4 regions of the Paenibacillus sp. FSL R7-277 genome follow, and region 1 is predicted to be linked to each of the others. Evidence: riboswitches for the same ligand, from Rfam matches in the RefSeq annotation. Region 1 holds a riboswitch; each other region holds the start of a gene.
What was found. A riboswitch is a leader RNA that binds a small molecule or an ion and turns the genes downstream of it on or off. The one in region 1 is predicted to bind cyclic di-GMP.

Region 1 (5,059 bases):
GCGGTGAATCATCAATGAGTTCGTAGGAAATATATATTCAGGGGTTTGGCTTGCATAAGCGATCAGGTCAATGTCAGGGCCGGTAAGACCGGTCTTCTCCAGAACATTACTTGCGGCTTCAAAAGCCATTGTCAGGGAATTCTCATCCGGGCTGTCGATGCTGTAGCGGTTTTCACGGCCCAGAGTAGCCAACAGTCCACGGATATCAATACCTTTGTCATCAAAATGCTGAATGAAAAAGTCATTGCCGATTCTTTTGTCTGGATGGTAGATATCAATGTCCTTAATGCGAATCCCCGCCATAGTACAGACCTCCTAAAGTTTTGTTAGCTATACTTCTCACGAATCTGCTTCTTACAAAACTCTCTTCCAGCATTAGCAGCCGGTTTAATGAATGAACCTGTGCGTTTCAAGCGGCTGATTTAGGTTTAAATTGTATTTATTAAGCTTGTACGGTTGAAGTGATCTCCAGATTCTCAAGTCCTGCTTTGCGGCCCAGGCGTGCCAGCTGCATTTTGAGGATCGGGTTATTTTCCAGGGTAAGACTCACTTTCTGGAAGCCGTCAGCCTTGAACATGATGAAGCAGCCTTCAAGCAGCGGTACAACATCAGGAGCGGTTACATTCAGCTTGCGGCAGTCGATCTCTAGTGCATATTCAGCAGGGCTGATCGGGTTAATAGTCTGCTGGTAAGCCTGTATAGATTTGAGCCCGTCCTCGTTAGAGAAGGTTCCCTCCAGCTCAATATTGATTACTTTCTTCGCAGTATCTGTCTTCAAAATAAATTGTCCCATGTTGATCTCTCCCTAAGTGTAATTTCCAATACCTCCAAAACGTTATTCCTGCGACTCTATTCGACAAAACCGCAATTCGATTTGGGATATTTTGCCTTCATTATAACCAGATCATACTGAAACGTGCAATCAAAAGTCGAAATTTGTAGATTTATGAAGATTTTTCTTTGATCTCCTCCAGGGTATCCAGCAGCACATTAAAGGCCGAAATCACCCGGGGGGCACCGACGCAAGGGGTCAGATGCAGCAGCACGCCCTTGATCTGCTCGACGGTCATGCCAACGCGGAGCGCCATTACATAATGAACCCCCAGCTGTTCATATTGTCCCATCGTAATCAGCGACGAGATCACCGCGATCTCCTTCCAGTCAGAGCCAATCGTGGTCCGCTGAAAAATATCGCCATAGGCATTGCCCATGATATATTCGGCTAATTCCGGAAAATGCTCTTTGATCGGAGCCAGGGCCTTGGCCCCATAATCTCCTGAGAGATCAGTGAAATGATCGAGTCCGCTGTTCATGTTCTTGTTCACGATATGTCCTCCTGATAGTAGGTTAGAAAAGGTGTGCGGATACGGCTTCCTTACGTAAGATCCAGCGTGCGGTGGGCCGTAGGAGGCATTTCATCACGGTCAGTCAGCAGCTCAATGACAGCTGCCTTGTTAAGTGCCACAGCTTCGCGGATTGCGGCAGCGAACTCCTCCTGCGTCTCGCAGCGGAAGCCGGCTGCACCCAGCGATTCGGCGAATTTCACGGCATCCATCGGAACCTCGAAGATCGTACCGTCAATCCGGCCGGTCGTTTTCTCCATACCCTTAAGCGCCATATCCAGCTGCTTATTGTTCACCACAATGAAAATCACCGGAATGTCCTTGCAAACGGCTGTGTTTATTTCAGTTCCGAGCATCATAAAACAGCCGTCACCGGTAATGCAGAAGACAGTCTCTCCGGGAGAAGCCGTCTTGGCACCGATCGCCATGCCAATTGAATTGCCCATGCAAGCAAAGTAGGCATCGAATATGAAGCTGCCGGGCCTGCGGACATTGAACCATTTCACAGCATTGAACCCGTGGCTGCCGTCATCTACAAACACGCTGCTGTTGTAAGGAATCAGGTCGCTCATTGTGCTCATTACCGAAGCCAGAGAGAGCCCCGCCAGCACGGGCAACTCGTCATTGTAAGCATTGGAGATTGTGATTTCATGCTTGGTGACCGTAGAGGGGTCCAGCTTCTGAAGATACAGTGCCAGGTTATCCCTTAAGTCCCCGCCGACAGCGATGGTGGATGAGGACAGTATTTTGCCGACAAAGGTTGGATCTACATCGAACTGGATCAGCTGCGGCGGATGATTCTCCGGCTTCAGGTTGCAGATGGTCATGTCGCTCAGGCGGGAGCCCAGAACAATGAACAGGTCGCTGTTGTTCAGCAATTCATCGCCGTGCGAGGAGCCGCCAACGCCGACAGGACCGTGGTAGAGCGGGTGATCATAAGCTATTGCACCTTTGCCGCCTGGAGAGGTGACTACAGGAATGTTGAAGGTCTCAGCCAGCTGAACCAGTTCCTGATGGGCACCTGAGCGGTTGACGCCTTTACCGGCAATGATCAGCGGCCTAGCGGATTGATTAATCGCCGAGATGACCCGGTCATAGTTCTGATAACTGACTAGTCCCTCGCGTTCCGGCAGAACAATCCGGCATTCCGCGAGCCGCTCTGTCTGCACATCAAACGGAATGCAGAGATGGACCGGACCTTTTTGGTCACCGAGGGCGATGGATAGGGCATGGTTGAAAATCGTGCTGAAGTGATCGCCGCGTTCAACGAGCTTGCTGAAGAGGGTGGCCGGCCGGAACATATCTGCCAAATCAGCCAGGTAGGAAGTGGAATCCTGACATTGGGGAATGCCCAGCTCCTTGATGGACTGATGTCCGGTGATGAAGAGGACGGGAAGATTATTGGCCTTGGCATGCGCTGCTGCGGTGAGCAGATTCGTTCCGCCCGGACCGGAGGTGCCGAAGGCTACCCCGAGACTGCCGGTCTTCAGAGCATAACCGCCGGCGGCGAAGCCGGAGCTGGATTCGTGCCGGCCGGGGATGAACTCTATACCGTAGTCAACCATTTTCAAAGCGATGGGGCAAATAGACTTGCCTATGATTCCAAAAGAATGAGTGACTCCCAGATCGTGTAATGCTTCCGCCATATAATCTGCAACTGTCTTCAGAACATCCACCCCGCAAGTTGTTATTTGTATACGTCAGCAATAGAAAACCTGTACTCACCATTGGAGCACAGGTCTGTTGCACGAATCACCATAATCAAACGCGAAACCTAAGGCGTTCACAGTTTTTCAGCAACCTGGCTGTCATGATCCCACTTCAGAAATGAGACTGTAGATCCATGGCTTTGCGTCATTCCCTTTCGGTGAATTTTGCCGGTATGCGGTTATAAATGAATTTGTGGAGAATTTTCCTTTACAATATATTCCTTGCTCCGCTTTTGTCAATAACCCCTGTGAGAAGAAACTCGGAATTTGACGAATATTCAGGAGTGGAAATGGCTAAATATTTGGATTTTCAAACTTTTGAAAATGGTTGTCCCTGGAAGACTAAAGTCTTAAAATGCAAATGGCCGTTTAGGTTGATTAATGTGGGAAGTGAGCACAAAGCCTCATTACATTCCTGATTTACTGCAAAACATTAAGAATTCACTAGATATACAGCATTACAAATTTCAGTGATAGGACTTAAGTAATAGTGATGTAAGATGTTAGCTTATAGACAAGCTATGACAATAGAACGACTATAGTAAAGAAGTGCAAAGCACGGTTTTTACCCTTATGCACAATTTCAACAATTTGTGAATATTACATAACAATCTTTGTTTTGCCCAAAAAAAGAGACACCTCCCGCAGAAAATTCCGCAGGCGTGTCTCTTTGTGCTGAGGTTAAAATTTGAAAATATGAATCGTTTTTTGCAGGTTGAAGACCGCGGAGGTCATCTTCTCTGTCTCCTCAGCTACGGATTGAAGAGCATGAATCTGTTCGTTCATCGCTGCGGATACCTCTTCCGTCCCTGCGGCGGTCTCCTGGGTGATGGCTGAGATATTCTCGATCGCCCCGGAGATCTTGAGCGCGCTCTCCAGCATAAGGTCACTCTCTGCGGAAAAGGAGGCAATCTGCTCGGTTATGTATTGGACACTATGCACAATTTGAGCAAAAATGTTGGCTGTCTCCGTAATCATCTCATTCTGCACTTGGACTACCTCTTCATTGATGGCGATGTTATCGATAGCCTGCTTGATATCCGCTTCGATGCTGCGTACCAGACCGAACACCTCTTTGGTTGAAGCGGTGGATTCCTCGGCCAGCTTGCGGACCTCCTGGGCAACAACGGCGAACCCGCGGCCATGCTCGCCTGCACGGGCAGCTTCAATAGAAGCATTGAGCGACAGCAGGTTGGTCTGTTCAGCAATTTCGGTAATCGTCTTGGTAATCATCGTAATGCCTCGTGCGTTATGCGATAGGGCTTCGATAGTATCCGCCACCTTCTGGGTAGCCTGGATGTTCTTGCGCATGCCTTCGGCTTGGGTATCCACCGATTGCCGTCCCTGTTCTACCAATTCCAGCGTATGTACAGACCTTTTATTCATTTCCTTGGTGGAATTCGTATAATTGGAGACTTTGATTTCGATATCCTTGATCGATTCGGTCATATCAGCGATATCCACCGAGATTTCGTTAGCACCGAGGGCCAGTTCATTGGAGGAGGAGGCCACCTGCGCCATGACAAACTTCAGGTTCTGATTCTTGTCTTCAATCCCGCGGCTGGCGTCCATAACCTGACGGGTAATCTGTGAGGCATCGGTGAGGATTTTTTTGAGCTTGTCAATCATGGTGTTGAAGGAGCGGCTGATGTCGCCCATGGAGCCATTCTCATCGGCACGGCTGGTGAAGTCGCCTTTGGCAATCGTGTGCGTCACATTGGAGATATCCTCAAATGAAGATGTAAGCGTTCTCTCAATGAAGCGCGCAAGCGGGTAAGTCAGCGCTGCCAGGACGGCGACAAGAATAATGCCGATGAGCAGCCTGTCCATGAGGATTAGTGTGATTAAGACAGGGACAGCGAATAAAGCGGCAACCAGGTAACATCCGGTGACGATTTTTTGTTTCAACGGCAGCTTGTTCATCCAGTCCATAATGTAAAGTCCCCCTATAAATAATAATGTGTATTGTAATATTATAGGGGATACTAGTGCATTTGGTCTATTATT
Region 2 (5,059 bases), on a different contig from region 1:
AATTGGAGGCTCCGATATAGCGCACCTTGCCTGCGGAGATCAGATCATCCAGCGTACGCAGCGTTTCCTCCAGCGGTGTGTAGGGATCGAAGGTGTGAATCTGATACAGATCCACATAGTCGGTCTTCAGCCGGCGCAGGCTGCCCTCCAGCTCCTGCATCAGATGATGGCGCGAAGAGCCGCTGCCGCCGGGTCCCTCATGCTTCGGCAATCCGGCTTTGGTCGCCAGCACTGCGTTATGGCGTTTGCCTTCAAGCGCAAGGCCGATGATCCGCTCCGATTCAGATCCGGCATAGATATTGGCGGTATCGATGAAATTGATGCCCTGATCCATAGCGGTGTGCAGAATGCGGACCGAGGTTTCCTGATCTGCCCGTTTGCCGAAGGAATTGGTTCCAAGACCCAGGGCGGACACCTGCAGGCCGCTATTGCCCAGACGGTTATATCGCACGCTCTCACTTCTCCTTATATAGTAGTAGTCTTAGCAGGAATCACGCACAAGCAGCTTGCCGCCGGACTCCAGGCGGCTGTCCTGTGACCGGGCGAGATTAATCACCGCATGCTCCTCCTGGAGCAGCTCAATCTCCTCACCCAGCTTAAGCAGCAGCCTGGAGAAGCGGCTTAGGACACTGTCCGTGATGTACCCGGTGAATTGTCCCGGATGGGCGAATACCTCAAGCATCTGCCAGAGCTGGTCCGTGCCGGAGCCGAACGCCCCGTTCATACGGCTTAGCGCAGCCTGAAGATCACGGATCAGGCTGCCCAAGTGGCTGTATTTATCCTCCAGCAGCAGCATGACTACCAGGCCGTAATTCACGGATTGCTGGCGGGATTCCACATTCTTGGCCAGCTGGCGCGCTGCCTCAAGCAGTCCGTCCGTCTCTGTCCGCAGCAGGCATGCGAGGCTGTGCAGACGATGCTGCATTACCCCGGCGTGTCCGGCGTACAGGCCGCTGCCGGTGACCTGGCCGCTAACGTAAATACTGCCGGTGGCTATAATTGTAGATTGGCGGATATCGCCATAGACGTACACATTCCCGAGGGCTTCAATTCGTACAGGTCCTTCCAGATCTCCCGGTACAATGATGTCACCTGCGAACATAACATCGCCCGCAGGATCTGTCATCTCTCTGGCCAGAAGACTGACCGGAGGGAAGTCACATATCCGGACGCTGCCGCTTCCTCCGCAGATACGGGGCCTGCCGGTGTGCCGGGCTACGATATTGCCACAGGGAAGGAGCTTGGCATGATTACCGGCAGCAAAGTAGATATCCTGCGGCGGGGGAGGGGGCAGGACCCTTCCGTCTGTGTCGAGGCCGGGAATGCCTTCTTCCGGCGGCAGCTTGCGGGCGAAGACTTCGCCTGCAAAGGCAAAGGGGGCTCCCGGGAAACGGAGATACTCCAAGGGTTCCGCAGGCTTCTGACCCCGGGCTCCCTGTCCCTGAAGCATCCGGTTCCCCTCCAGTGTATGCTCAGGCAGCAGGAATTCCAGCCGGGCTTCCTTGCCGGGCAGCGGGGCTCTGCCTTCAGCGATGCATACGGGGAGATATGTAGGGTTCGTAAGCTCCGCGTACAGGGCGGGAATGTTCAGGTTGCGCAGAATAAAACGGTTGTCCAGTGAGGCGATAATCTGTTCTATGGTGAGCGTGGACAGCAGCATCGCCGGATTGGGCTGGGCACGGACGACCGCTTCGAAGGCGGCGGGGCAGTTGACCAGATTCCAGGCGTACTTCTCTGCACGGTATAAAGTGAAGTGGACCTTGAGCTTGTCAGGCGATACGGTAATTTCATATTGCGGCTTCTCACAGATCTCCCAAGTGATATAATCCGCCCTGGTCACCTCGGTCGGCTCTGTAACGGTCTTCCAGTTGATCTTCAGGACAACAGGGTGGACCGCAGAAATGCGGGCGGGAGCACCTCCGGGGAGCGGGGGAGTAATGAATATCTGGTTGTCCTGCACGAGGATAATTCCATTCTTATCTCCAGTTGTCCCGTCAGAAGCTCGGCCCTCCACAGAGAATGAATCCAGGAGACCTTTACGTTCGAGCATCAGGGACTCTACGAATTCATATCGGCTTGGTTCGATATCCTGCTGCGGCATGGTTGTAACCTCACTTTTTCGTATGATCAATGGCAATTCGTACAGAAAAAGAACATCATCAAGCCTGGGAGGCTTTCCCTCCTGAATAGCTGGCTTAAGTGGTCTCTATTGGCAGCCTGGCAACCGTAAACGCAGATTCCGGCGTTCTTAGGCCCATAGCTTTGCGTCCTGCCCTTTCGGGAAGTTTGCCTTTAGAAATAGATCAATGATATACATCCTGTAGAGGTGGGAGTTATGGTCGACTGTAATCGACAAAAAGAGTCATAAATAGTTCTTACGCGTCATTAACTTCTGCAAACAAGCTTAATTCTAGTACTTAAAGAGCTATTTTTCAACTATATTATGCCTATTTATCAAAAAACTCGAAATATGCAGCTCTATTTCGACAAAAAAACTGGTTTCCCAGCGCTTACAGCTTATGGAAGAGGCAGGGGGAGGAAAGTATGAGCATTCAACTGTTGGGACACCCTGGGCTTGGTAAGAATCGGAGTGTTCTTTTTTGATAAGCGATTTTGCGAGTGTTAATGTTATGTATATGTTAACTGTGTAAATAAACACAAACATTCAGTGTATTATTTCGTAATAAAACCGAAGACATCGCAAATTCATTGTAATATAATCTAACTCATACCAAGGAAACGCGAATTAATGTTAACTAATATAACATTAATAGAGATAGCGACATCAGGAGAGGAGCATAAACCATGCAGATTGCAGCAACACCTTACATCTGGCCTTATGACGGGGCTGTGGACCCGGCGAAGACAGCGCTGATGATTATCGACATGCAGACGGATTTTTGCGGCAAGGGCGGTTACGTCGAGAGAATGGGTTATGACCTCTCATTAACAGCGAGGGCGATCCAGCCCATTCAGCGGCTGCTGGCCCGTATCCGGGACATCGAAGGCTTCACCGTGATCCATACCCGCGAGGGGCATAAGCCGGATCTGTCGGATCTGCCGGCGAACAAGCGGTGGCGCAGCCGCCAGATCGGGGCCGAGATCGGCTCCGAAGGACCGGCGGGACGAATCCTCGTGCGGGGGGAGCGCGGCTGGCAGATCATTGATGAGCTGGCGCCTGCCCACGGAGAGTACATTATAGACAAGCCGGGCAAAGGGAGCTTTTACGCAACAGACCTGGACCTGATCCTGAAGAATAAAGGAATTACCCATCTGATTCTGACCGGTATTACTACCGATGTCTGTGTACACACCACGATGCGGGAAGCCAATGACCGCGGGTACGAGTGTCTGATCCTTGCAGATTGTACAGGAGCGACGGATGAAGCGAATCACCTGGCGGCGCTGAGTATGGTTCAAATGCAGGGCGGAGTGTTCGGCAGTGTAAGTGATTCACAAGCGGTGCTGAAGGCGCTGGAGCAATACTAAATCATTCATAAACGGGGGAATAACCATGTGGAACAAGTCCAGAACAAAAGCGCTGATGCTGTTAACCTCGCTAATGCTGCTCCTGACCGCCTGCGGTAACAATACGGAAGCCGGGAAGGCTGAAGGCCAGGGAGCGGAAGGCTCGGGCGAGCTGAAAAAGGTGGTGCTCCGGCTGAAGTGGATTCACCAGGCGCAGTTTGCCGGCTTTTATACCGCAGTGGAAAAAGGCTTCTATAAAGAAGCGGGGCTGGATGTTGAGATCCGCCCGGGGGGCTCGGATTTCCCGGCTGTGCAGATGGTAGCTTCCGGCAGTGAGGAGTTCGGAGTTACCGGTGCCGACCAGATCGTCATCGCCAGAGAGAAAGGCGTCCCGGTCAAAGCGTTGTCCGCGATCTACCGCAAAACCCCGTTCGTCATGTTCACGCTCAAAGAGTCAGGGATCAAGACGATGGAGGATCTGGTCGGGCAAAAGGTGGGCATTAAGCTGGGCGGCAACGAAGAGCTGACCTTCCGGGCCATGGAGAAAAGCGCGGGTATCGACCCTTCGCAAATCGAAGAGATGCCGGTCAAATATGATCTGAGTCCGCTGTTAACCGGTCAGGTCAAGGCCTGGCCCGGATATGTCATTAATGAAGTGCTGGCTGTAGAGGAGCAGGGCAAGGAAGTGAATATTATCGACCCGAACGACTATGGCATCAATTTCTATGCTGATACCTTGTTCACTACGGAGTCTATCATCAAGAAGGACCCGGAGATGGTCGCAAGCTTCGTGCAGGCGTCTATGCAGGGCTGGGATTATGCAGTAAAGCATCCGGAGGAAGCGGCGGAATTCGGTCTGAAGTATGGCGAGAAGCTGGATCTGAAGCATGAGGTCAATATGATGAAGGCCAGCATTCCGCTGCTGGATCCGGAGAAGCTCCCGCTGGGCTCAATGGACGAGGCATCTTGGGAGACATTGCAGAAGAATCTGGTCGAGCTGGGATTTGTGAAAAAGGAACAGGACATCGGCGGATTGTTCACCAACGAGTTTTTGAAATAAGGAGGGACCCGATAATGACAACAGCGATCAAAGAACAGCTGGATGCTGCCGCCGCGCGGCATCCCGGTACCCGGGAAACCATGCTCTCCCTGCGCAATTGCTCTCTTTCTTTCGGCAACGTGCCTGTGCTGGATCAGGTCAGCCTTGATGTATACCGCAATGAGTTCATTTCGATTCTTGGACCAAGCGGCTGCGGGAAATCCACAACACTCCGGTTGATGCTGCGGCTGTTAAGCCCGGAGGCCGGTGGAGAGGTGGCGTATGCTTCACCTGATCTGTCCCTGGGCATGGTCTTCCAGAAGCCGGTCCTGATGCCGTGGCTCAGCGCGCTGCAGAATGTCATGCTGCCGCTGGAGCTGGGCGAGAAGAAGAAGTTCAGCAAAGCCGAGGCACGTGAAAAAGCAGAAAGTGCCCTGAGCCTGGTCGGCCTCCAGGATTATCTGAACCACTTCCCGCATCAGCTCAGCGGCGGGATGCAGCAGCGGGCAGCGATTGCCCGAGCTCTGGCGGCTGATCCGACGGTGCTGCTGA
Region 3 (5,059 bases), on a different contig from region 1:
ACGAATCCGCTCCACTCGGCAGCTCCCGCCGCATTTACAGCTCTTACCCTATATTTGTGCGCTGAGAAGGGTACCAGCTTCTTGTGGATGTAGAGGTTATCCGAAACATTGCGAATCGTTGTCCCATCCAATTCAATATCGTAACTTAGCGCACCTACAACTACATCCCAAGTTATTGTGATTTCGTTGCTATTCACTGAAGTCTGAATATTAGCAGGAACGCCCGCATGAGTAGAATAAACAATCGTTTTCGTCCAGCTTCCGACTCTATTCTCATTCTTGGCCCGCACTCTGTAGGTATGCTCTGAATTCAAAGGGAGCTGTGAATGTGTGAATTCAAGCTTCAATTCATTATCCATCACATCACCATCTACCTCGATGTCATACCCTGTGGCCCCGGCAACTGGGTCCCAAGCTACATGCACAGAGCTTCCTTCCACTTGTGCAATAAGATTCTGTGGAACTCCAGGCAAAGTATGCACGGTGATGATATCGCTCCATTCACTGATTCCATCATCGTTCTTAGCTCGTACACGATAGCTATGCTTGCTGTTAGATTGGAGACTTTCATGTATAAACGAATTATCGGTGATGTTATTACTAACGACTCCGTCTATCTCCAAATCATAGGAGGCGGCTCCCGATACAGCATCCCAGTGCAAATGAATAGACTGCTCATCTGCCGTTCCCTGCAACTTGGAAGGCACTCCAACTAGAGTGGTCTTCGTAACCACTTCGCTCCATGCCCCTGATCCGCTGCTGTTAACCGCTCGGATTCGGAATACCTTAGGCATGTTCGGATTCAGATCATTCTCCTGATAAGTTAGCACCGGTCCTATATTCTTTGTGCTGTTATTAACCTCTATTTCATAACTGGAGGCCCCGGTTACCGGCTCCCATGCGAGAGTAATGGTATGGCTTGTAGCATTCAATTGAATGTTCAAGGGAGCTGCAGGCAAGGTCCAGTAAGACGAGGCTGTTGACCACTCCCCTTTGATATCACCACTGATGGCCCGGATCCGGTAGAAATGCTCGGTTCCCGGACTAAGTCCCTCCTTGGCGAAACCAGGTTCACTGCCAAGAACGGTAACCTCTTTATCAAATTCCAACTCATAGCCGTCCGCATTAAACAAAGAAGGCCAGCCCAGTGTAATGGCTGAGTCTGTTGCACTTGCATTTACTGCTGGTATAGAAAACGGTCTTAGAGATACAGAAGGAACCACCTCACGAATCTGCTGCTCGCTCTCCCAGAATAAGCTGGCCTGAGGATTCCCCATGTCATTCGCATACTCCATCTTCAGGTCATATTTTTTCCCCGCTTCGAGCTGGAGAGTTCCTTGCTCCACATGCTGCTTCGCTGTCCAGGCATCGACCAGGAGCTGATCATTCACCCAGAGTCTGACTCCGCCTGACGTTTTAGCCGAAAATATATATTTATCTGTATAATTAGGTTGAATTTGACCTGTCCATCTTACGGAGAAACGCTGGTCCTCTATTCCTGGCACGCCCAGGAGAGGTTGCCCTGATAGAGAGATAGAATCATCTACCTTCACTGCCTTCTTGCCCGTAAAATCATTATTACTGTAATACTCAGCCTTAAGGCCCGACAGAACATACTTCAACAATGTACGTCCTGCTTGCTCATTCCCCGTGTGTATTACAGGTCTTTGATTCGAGATGACATTACCGCCTACTGCAAATAATCCGCCTGTATTGATATTCAAGTGATTATTTACACTGACGTTGTCCCGGACAAACAGGTCTCCTTGGGCTACATTTAGTTCTGCCCTTGAATTATTGGAAACCACTTCTCCTACAGACATTTCTTCGTCTACATTCATAGTTACCATAGTGTTGATGTTCATATTGCCTTGTACTACTATCCGTTTCGCGGATAGATCGAGAGAGCCATTGTTATAAACCAAAGAACCTGCAAACAATTCATTATCTACATGTACATTGGAGTTATTATTCAAATGCACAGTCCCCTGTACCCATAGGTTACCAAGATTCTCATCTGGTGCAGGGTTGATAACATTAACATCCAACTCAGTATTTGCATTTAATCCTCCACGGAGGATTAACGATCCGTACACCGTTATATTCAAATTCCGGTTCGTATTCATGCCATCTACGATTAAAATGACAGGCTGTTCTGCACTTCCAAACGTAACGCTTGATTCTAAATTCAGTTGTCCTACTGCAATAATGGCAGGCTTGTTGCTGCTGGAGCGGATAGAGCTTTGAATAGCTTCAATATCAGCATTTCTTAGTTCCACTGCATTTTTGCTAATATGCTGTATTTGTTGTTCAATAGATTCTATTTGTTCGCGGATATGCCGAGAGATTTCTCCTTGCAGGCCATTAACGTGAATAAAAGGCGGAGCGTTATGTATGTTAGTCATACTTCCAGATAGAAGTACTTTGTCTCCTGCAACCTTATTGGGTTCAAAAGGCAAACGGATTTGAGGCGGTATCAACGTGGGAGTGTATGTATTAACCAATGAGATATCTATGCTATTTAGAGCAGTCTCAATTCCAGGAGCATTGATTTGACTTAAAGTTAGTCTTCCATCTTCGACAGCAACCTTCTTCTTGATCGTTCTATGCTGCCCTGCTTCAAGAGTGAGTCCCTCCATAACTTTGATATTCTCAACAGTTAGGGAATTATTGCTGCTATAAACAGAGTCACCTACGGTTACTGAGACTTCATAAGTACCATTGTCTAGCGCTATTTCCCACTTTCCATCCGGATGGATTCGTGTCAGGCTGCTTATGCCGGAGTTGTCGTATGTATCTCTTGAGACTGTTGCATCGGTATGATCCATGTTCCAGCCGTAAGAGTATTGGTTTTTGACACTAAAAACGGCTCCGGAATCTGCAAGCTCTCCGTCCTGTACGGGAGTTTGTTCGGGCTGAAACCGGATTTTGAGCATACTGTACTGCGCGGAAATCTTCATCCCTGAGAATTCCACGAAAGGTGAGAGAAGTTGAGCCAGAATGATAAAACACAGTACCTTGCATATGAAGCTTTTGCTATTTGTCATAAAAGACCTCCGCTCAATTACAATTCCTTTAAAAAAGGGCGCAAAAAAACCACCGGAAAGAGCGGCCCGGCTGCCATTCACAGATGGGGATTTCCCGCCCTGTGGTAAGGCCCGTGGCTTTGCGTCCCTGACTTTCGTACAGGTTTGCCTTTTTAGTTCTAATGGTTACATTCATGCAAAATCATTTCGATTCACTTCAATTACAATCTGTACTTACCTTGGCAATAATACCCTATATTTGAATCATATAATATTGTTATTTCTGTGAACATTTGAACTGAGCAACCCCCGCACCACCACCCAACTCCCAATCGGCGCAACGCCCAATCCCAGCATGAGCAGAGTTAGAGTCCGCGGGGACTGGTCCAGGGACAGCACGGCGATGAAGATCAGCAGGCCGAGGAGGCGGCCGCTCATCAGGCTAAGCTCCCTGAGCACTACCAGCTCCACGCGTTTGCCGGCGCTCTCCTCGGACACTCCCATCAGGTCGAAGCTGGTGGACAGCATCGGCAGCATGTAGAGCGGCAGACAGAGTGAGGTCCCGATTCCCATGATTAGGAGGGTGGTAAAGTTCACCTTCCACAGCAGCGGAAGAAGGAAGGCGATGAGCAGCAGGCTGCCTGCCAGCATACCGCCGAGGCGGGCGCGGGGCTTGAACCATCTGCCGGCCGCATAATAACTGATCAGCGAGACGGCTGAAGTCAGCAGGGCGAACTGTCCCAGCTTGCTCTCCTCCTGTGCTGCAATGTAGACGAGCAGACCGATCAGGAAGGAGAATACGCCTTCCCGGATGCCCTGAAATACTAGCGCCGCCGCAACTGGCCGCCAAGGACTGCGCCTGCGGGTAAGCTCGCGCCAGGGCTCCAGCCAGAGATAGGCTTCGCCGCGCGGCCGCTTGCGCAGGCCGAAGCTAAGCACAGCAGCTACCCCATAGATACAAAGCGACAGTATGAATACCATACGGTAACCTTGTCCGCCTTGCCAGCGGGAGATCATCCAGCCGGAGACCCAGGGTCCGGCTATTCCCGTCAGGGAACCCAGCAGGCCCATCCACCCGTTATAGAAATCGCGGTTCTTGGCATCGGTAATCTCGAAGAAAACAATATTGAACGCCAGCCAGTACAGCCCGATGGATAGCCCTAGGACCCCGCCCAGCGGCCAAATGTAATGAATCGCGTCGCCCCGCAAACACAGCACCAGCAAATAAAAAAAGCCCGATACGGCAATTCCCAGCCGCAGGGCATTCATTTTGTTATGTTCTTTCACCCACTTGCCGCCCAGCCAAAAGCTGAGACCCACGGCAAGCTGCTGGGCCACGGTGAACCAGCCGATCATGGCGAAGTTCTGCCGGCTTTTCCACAGATATACGTTGAGGAACGTTCCTGCAAGCACTGTAGCCAGAAGGTATAGCCCACCTACAGCCAGCAGCAGCGCCGCCTGTCCCCGTTCTGAACCTCTCATGCTTAGCCCTCCCTGCTCGTCCTAAGACACATCATCTATTACTAACATGTCCAGACAGCAGGGAAAGCATGAATCCGATCTTTATTCGGCTGAGGTGCTGAGATTGCGGACAAGCTGGATGCGGTCTTCCTGCGCCAGGCTGTGCTGCACATGGAAGCAGGAAGGACAGACGTACAGATTCAGCGCAAAAGGAGGCTTCAGCACAGCTGCGCCGCCTAGCGCTTCCGGCGTTGCCGGAGTGAACCCGTCCACCTGCTGCGTACCGGAGTGAAGCATCAGCTCATGGCATTGCGGACATTCCGGAGCTTCCAGCTGGGCAGCCAGCAAGCCTGAGACCTTGTCCTCATAACGCTTCAGATCATAGTCGTCACCGAACTGACCCAGCGTACCCCATACAGGCACCACGCTATCCTTGTCGTCGTCATCCCACAAATTATCGTCGCTGATCTCTTCCACTCCGGAAGCTTCCTGCGTATCCGGCTCTTCATCCTCCAGATCCTCTGCACCTATCGTCACTGTGCGGTAGCCGCTAAGCTCGTTATTGCAATGAG
Region 4 (5,059 bases), on a different contig from region 1:
TGGAGAAGCAGCTGAGCTTCAATGGGATGGTCTGGCAACACATTCTGCAGGAAATTGGCAATGCAGCGGCCATTCTGCACAAGCTTGGAGGATATATGGAGAACCTCGATCCTAACTGTCTGGAAATCCGTGATGCCCAGTTCTTCGACCAGATTCAAGAGAGCCTTCATCAAAGCGGGATTCTGTCGGAATCGCTGGCAGAGACGTTAAGCGGAATTGTGCAGTATCTTGGCTCGATTCATGATATCGGCGGATCCTTGCCCACCGGCAATCCGGACCGCGTCTTGCTCCGGCAGGATGACTACAGCTTCCCTGCTGAAGAGCCTATCCTCTCATTCGTAACCAGCGCCTACCAAGCAGATTCGCAGGTATCCCCCGCGCTGCTGGCCACGTATGAGCAGTTGAATACCGAATTAACGGCGTCCAAGGATACCCTGTTCTCCACAATCCATACCTTACAGGAGCGGCTCACAGAAATCGCTGAAGCCAAAACAACCCTTGAGGACAAAGCGAAGGCACAGCAAGAGGAAGAGGAACGCCTGGCGCTTGAAAAGGCCGATAAAGCCAGAGCGGAGGAAGCCCAGCGGCTCGCCATAGAGAAGCAGAAGGCTGCTGACGAAGCGCTGAAGCTGGAGCATGAACAAGCACAGAACCAGCCGGCCGCAACCAGTCTTCCTGACAAAAGCCAGCCGGGAGAGGAGCCTGCTCCCGCAGCGCCTGTAGAGGACAATCCAGTCCCCACAGCTTCAGCAGCAGCAGAGGTTATTCCCACTGCCACTCCGGCGACTGAGATTGTTTTACCGGAAGCAACTCCAGATCCATTACCCGGCAGCGTAATTCCAGGCACTGTAATGGACGGCGCGCAGCCTGCTCCTACAGCTACACCGGCTCCACAATCTGAACCCAGCAAAGGCGGCGAATAAGATGCGCATCCGAAAAATAGTCAATACGATAATTTCCACTCTGATTCTTATAGTGTTCCTGGTGCTAATCACAGCCGTTGTCATCTCCAAAGCCTCCGGCGGCGAGCCCTCCTTCTTCGGCTACCAGATCAAGACGGTATTATCCGGCTCCATGGAGCCCGGCATCCAGACCGGTTCCATTGTGGCCATTAAGCCGGGCGGGGACATGACCCGGTTCCAGAAGGGCGATGTGATCACTTTTCTGAATCCCGATAATATCCTGATTACCCACCGCGTGGTCGCTGCCGAGCTGAACAGTGCTCTGGGGGAAGCCAGCTACACCACCAAGGGCGACAATAATGATTCAGCCGACACCGCAGCCGTCAGTTCCACGAATGTGGTAGGTGAGTACACCGGCGTGACCGTCCCCTATGTGGGCTATGCCATGAGCTTCGCAGTCTCCAAAGCCGGAAGCGTAGTGCTGATGATTATTCCCGGACTGCTCCTGCTTCTCTACGCGCTGTATTCTTCCTGGAAGGCCGTTGCGGCACTGGAAAAGAAGAATGCCCCGTCATCCGCAGCCAGCAGCGGCGGGCCGGATACTCTGACTGATCTCGTACAATGATCAATTGTCCTCTCCCGTTTACGAAACGCGGAGCCACAATACAGCTTGCCGGAAGCACCGGCTATGCACAAAGCAGACTCATAAGAGAGGGATGAACAAATGAACGTCAAAAAAACATTAGGTCTCGGCGTTGTATCGGCAGCATTAGGCTTAACCCTGGTCGGCGGAGGCACCTTCGCTTACTTCAGCAGCACTTCTACTTCCTCAGCTTCTTTTAACAACGGAACCCTATCATTACAATCTGATCCCTCCGTCATTGTTAATCTCAGCAATCTCAAGCCGGGCGATACCGTCTTACGGGACTTCAAGCTCAAAAATGACGGGACGCTCAATATTCCCAAAGTGGTACTGCGCACCTCATCGGCCATTACAGACGCCCAGGGAGACAACGGCTCCCATAATTTCAAGGATGATATTATTGTGACCTTCCTCGTGAACAAGGATAAGAAGGAATCGCCGCTCCTGGTCATCTCGCTGGCCGATCTGGAGCAGGAGAGTCCCGATCTGGTGGCCCGGGGAATTCTCGGAGCGATCTTAGGCGGAGAGAAGTCCGGCATCAAAGCCGGCACCTCGGATAACCTGACCATCCAGTTCGCCTTCAAGGAGACCCTCCAGCCGCAGAACTATTATCAGGGCGACACGCTTGCACTGACTCTGAATTTTGAAGCCAACCAGGAAAAAGGCACGCTCAAATAATTCCACAAAAACAAACCATTCGAGGAGGAAATAAATAATGGGTATCAAAAAAACATTGGGTCTTGGCGTAGCATCGGCAGCACTGGGCTTGTCTTTAATCGGCGGGGGCACCTTCGCTTACTTCAGCTCCACAGCTACCAGCACGGCAACCTTCGCAGCGGGTACGCTGAAGCTCGGCTCTTCCTTCAATACTCCGGTAGCGCTGACGAATCTGAAGCCGGGAGACTACACCGTCCGCACCTTCACCTTGTCCAATGACGGCACACTGGATATCAAATTCCTCAAGCTTGCCACCACTTACACCGTGACCGATGCCAAGGGCGATAACGCGGGCCAGGATCTCGGAGACCACTTCAAGGTCAAGCTCCTGGATAATACGTACACCGGCGGTTCACTAAGCGGTCATGTGCTGTCCGAGATCTCCCTGAAGGATCTAAAAAACACCCCCAGCTACGATCTCGTAGCAGCAGGTGTACTGCCAGGAGGGATTGCCGCCGCCGGGTCCAAGACCTTCAAGATCGCCTTCGAATTCGTAGACAACACGCTCGATCAGAACATTTTCCAGGGTGACGGCTTAGCTCTGAACTGGACCTTCGATGCTCTTCAAGGAGTGGGAGAAGCCAAGTAGATCAGGGGCCAGCCTATACAAGTGAAAATGGCTTTGCCGTCCTTTTATTAGGAAGGCAGCTTTCAGCAATCCATCAAGACGGCATATCCTCCCCCATCCGGGCCGGGTATGCCGTTTCTTTTTCCCCGCTGCCGGGTTCAAGGATTTTTGTCCGTTTTGCGGATTTTTGTTATACTGACAAGAGAAAACGGCTTTGCCGGCCTTTGAACGGGCGGTACCGTTTCAACGAGAAAGATAAGGAGAATGTATAGCGCGAAGCATATCACTTCTTATTTTTCACCAAAAAAAGTACGGAGGGCGTTGTAATCGTGTCAGATACTATGGGAAGCCGCATCCACAAACTCCGGCTGGAGAAGGGCTATTCGTTATCCGAGCTTGCCGATAAGGCTGATGTGGCGAAATCATACCTCAGTAATGTGGAACGGAACATTCAATCCAACCCCTCCATTCAATTCATCGAAAAAATCGCTGACGCGCTTCAGGTATCCATTCATGCACTGTTGTATGGCGGACTGGCAGAGACGGAAGAACAGGCTCTGGACGGGGAATGGTTCCGGCTTGTTCAGGAGGCCATGGCCTCCGGTATAAGCAAACGCGAATTCAAGGAATTCCTCGATTACCAGAAATGGCGCATGGAACAAAAGGACAACTAGACGAGCATTATATGCCACAGGGAAGACTCCGCACGGCAGGGAGGCCGCCTTCGGCGAAGGCAGCCTTTCAAGCGGCATACAGAAAAGGCACAGCGTACCGGACGCTGTGCCTTTTCTGTATGTATCCGAACAATGATGACCGCCCTTACATCGCCTGGAGCGCCTTCTCACTTAGAAACCGGCGGATATCCTCCGCCGCGATCCCCGCCTGCTTGGCAGACATCAGCAAGTGCACCCATTCTAAATCCAGATCTACTGCCTGCAGCTCGTCATTCCCCTGGTTGGACATATCCAAGAAATCTCCTCCTAGAATTTTCGCGTCCCCAGGCAGTCCGGCCATCATAGTAGTATTGCTACTTTGTAGTATTTCTACTTTAGATCCGAGACTTTGTGCCCCTGTCTTTCGGCAGGTTTACCTTTTACTGGACCCTTTCCATCATGAAAGGATCTGGCAAGAATCGATGAAACCGTTCTCCGCAATAACATTATACAAGATCATGTGCGATTAGTGTGTCGTTTTCTGGAATTTTTTTATTAAAAAATGTGAGGAAACTTAGCTGAAATTGCCAGCGGCTTGTATAAATATTTCCAGTTCCAAGTTCAAACACTAGCTAATAGTTTAAATATACTAAAGGGAACCCCATCCGCCCCGCCTTACCGCACCACGCAACATCGTATAGAGACAATTACCCATTTGTATGGATGACGGACTGTTATATGAGTTTTTCTATTTATGATAGTTCCGTATGAATACTGTAATGAATCATGCCAAATTGCGAACGGATTGACCGAAAGTATGAATTGATTACCCCGCCGGAAAGTAGCACAATAGGATGAGAATGAAACCGCAAACATTTGCAGCTCCGCCAAGTGGCACACTGGATGCCTCGCGTGGAGTTTATCCGTTAGGAGGACCTATTCATGGCAGTCAAAGAGCCCTATAACGACACAGTATGGAGCAAATACTACGGCCCCAACCTGGGCTACATCCAAGAAAGATATGAGCAATTTGTCAAGGACCCCTCTTCTGTTGAACAGCATTACCGCGATCTCTTCACCGTATCCGGCCCCCCTCCACTGGCACCCGATGCCGAGAGGGCTCCAAGGCCTGCCGTATCAGCAGATGCCGAGTGGCTCAAGAAGGCTGTCAAGGCCTCGAAGCTGATCGCCAATATTCGAATATATGGCCATATGGCCGCAGACATTGACCCGCTGGAACGCAGCACGAACCCGATGGCCAAATGGCTGGAGCTGGAGACCTACGAGCTTACCCGCGAGGATCTTAATGCCCTGCCCGCTTCGCTGATCTGGGATAATGCCCCTGCGGATGTGCATACCGCGATGGATGCCGTCCACAGAATGCGCCAGGCCTATACACAGACCATTGCTTATGAATTCGGGCATGTGCATGATGAACGCGAGCTGCGCTGGCTCAACAGCCAGGCGGAATCGATGACCTCCCCTGCCCCGCTGAATAATACAGAACGCAAAGAGCTGCTGAAGCGGCTGGTTCAGGTGGAGCATTTCGAGACCTTCCTGCACAAGACCTTCGTCG

Region 2: another riboswitch for cyclic di-GMP. It lies ahead of C173_RS21205 (flagellar assembly protein A); the one in region 1 lies ahead of C173_RS18870 (thiamine pyrophosphate-binding protein).
Region 3: another riboswitch for cyclic di-GMP. It lies ahead of C173_RS03530 (fibronectin type III domain-containing protein); the one in region 1 lies ahead of C173_RS18870 (thiamine pyrophosphate-binding protein).
Region 4: another riboswitch for cyclic di-GMP. It lies ahead of C173_RS34065 (anti-repressor SinI family protein); the one in region 1 lies ahead of C173_RS18870 (thiamine pyrophosphate-binding protein).

The regions. Positions count from the first base shown of each region.
Region 1 covers NZ_ASPX01000065.1:58,834-63,892, reverse strand. The annotation lists gene C173_RS18885 (3-oxoacyl-[acyl-carrier-protein] synthase III C-terminal domain-containing protein) at 1-303, opposite strand, end outside; gene C173_RS18880 (hypothetical protein) at 443-793, opposite strand; gene C173_RS18875 (carboxymuconolactone decarboxylase family protein) at 945-1,325, opposite strand; gene C173_RS18870 (thiamine pyrophosphate-binding protein) at 1,376-2,989, opposite strand; cyclic di-GMP riboswitch class I at 3,136-3,232, opposite strand; gene C173_RS18865 (methyl-accepting chemotaxis protein) at 3,734-4,984, opposite strand; gene C173_RS18860 (helix-turn-helix transcriptional regulator) at 5,058-5,059, opposite strand, start outside.
Region 2 covers NZ_ASPX01000071.1:32,414-37,472, forward strand. The annotation lists gene C173_RS21200 (aldo/keto reductase) at 1-451, opposite strand, end outside; gene C173_RS21205 (flagellar assembly protein A) at 482-2,131, opposite strand; cyclic di-GMP riboswitch class I at 2,209-2,301, opposite strand; gene biuH (biuret amidohydrolase) at 2,806-3,489, shown strand; gene C173_RS21215 (ABC transporter substrate-binding protein) at 3,515-4,528, shown strand; gene C173_RS21220 (ABC transporter ATP-binding protein) at 4,543-5,059, shown strand, end outside.
Region 3 covers NZ_ASPX01000008.1:128,746-133,804, forward strand. The annotation lists gene C173_RS03530 (fibronectin type III domain-containing protein) at 1-3,047, opposite strand, end outside; cyclic di-GMP riboswitch class I at 3,105-3,206, opposite strand; gene C173_RS03535 (MFS transporter) at 3,291-4,508, opposite strand; gene C173_RS03540 (hypothetical protein) at 4,590-5,059, opposite strand, start outside.
Region 4 covers NZ_ASPX01000119.1:95,210-100,268, forward strand. The annotation lists gene C173_RS31270 (hypothetical protein) at 1-923, shown strand, start outside; gene sipW (signal peptidase I SipW) at 925-1,527, shown strand; gene C173_RS31280 (TasA family protein) at 1,627-2,223, shown strand; gene C173_RS31285 (TasA family protein) at 2,261-2,851, shown strand; gene C173_RS31290 (helix-turn-helix domain-containing protein) at 3,172-3,504, shown strand; gene C173_RS34065 (anti-repressor SinI family protein) at 3,650-3,793, opposite strand; cyclic di-GMP riboswitch class I at 3,828-3,931, opposite strand; gene C173_RS31295 (2-oxoglutarate dehydrogenase E1 component) at 4,426-5,059, shown strand, end outside.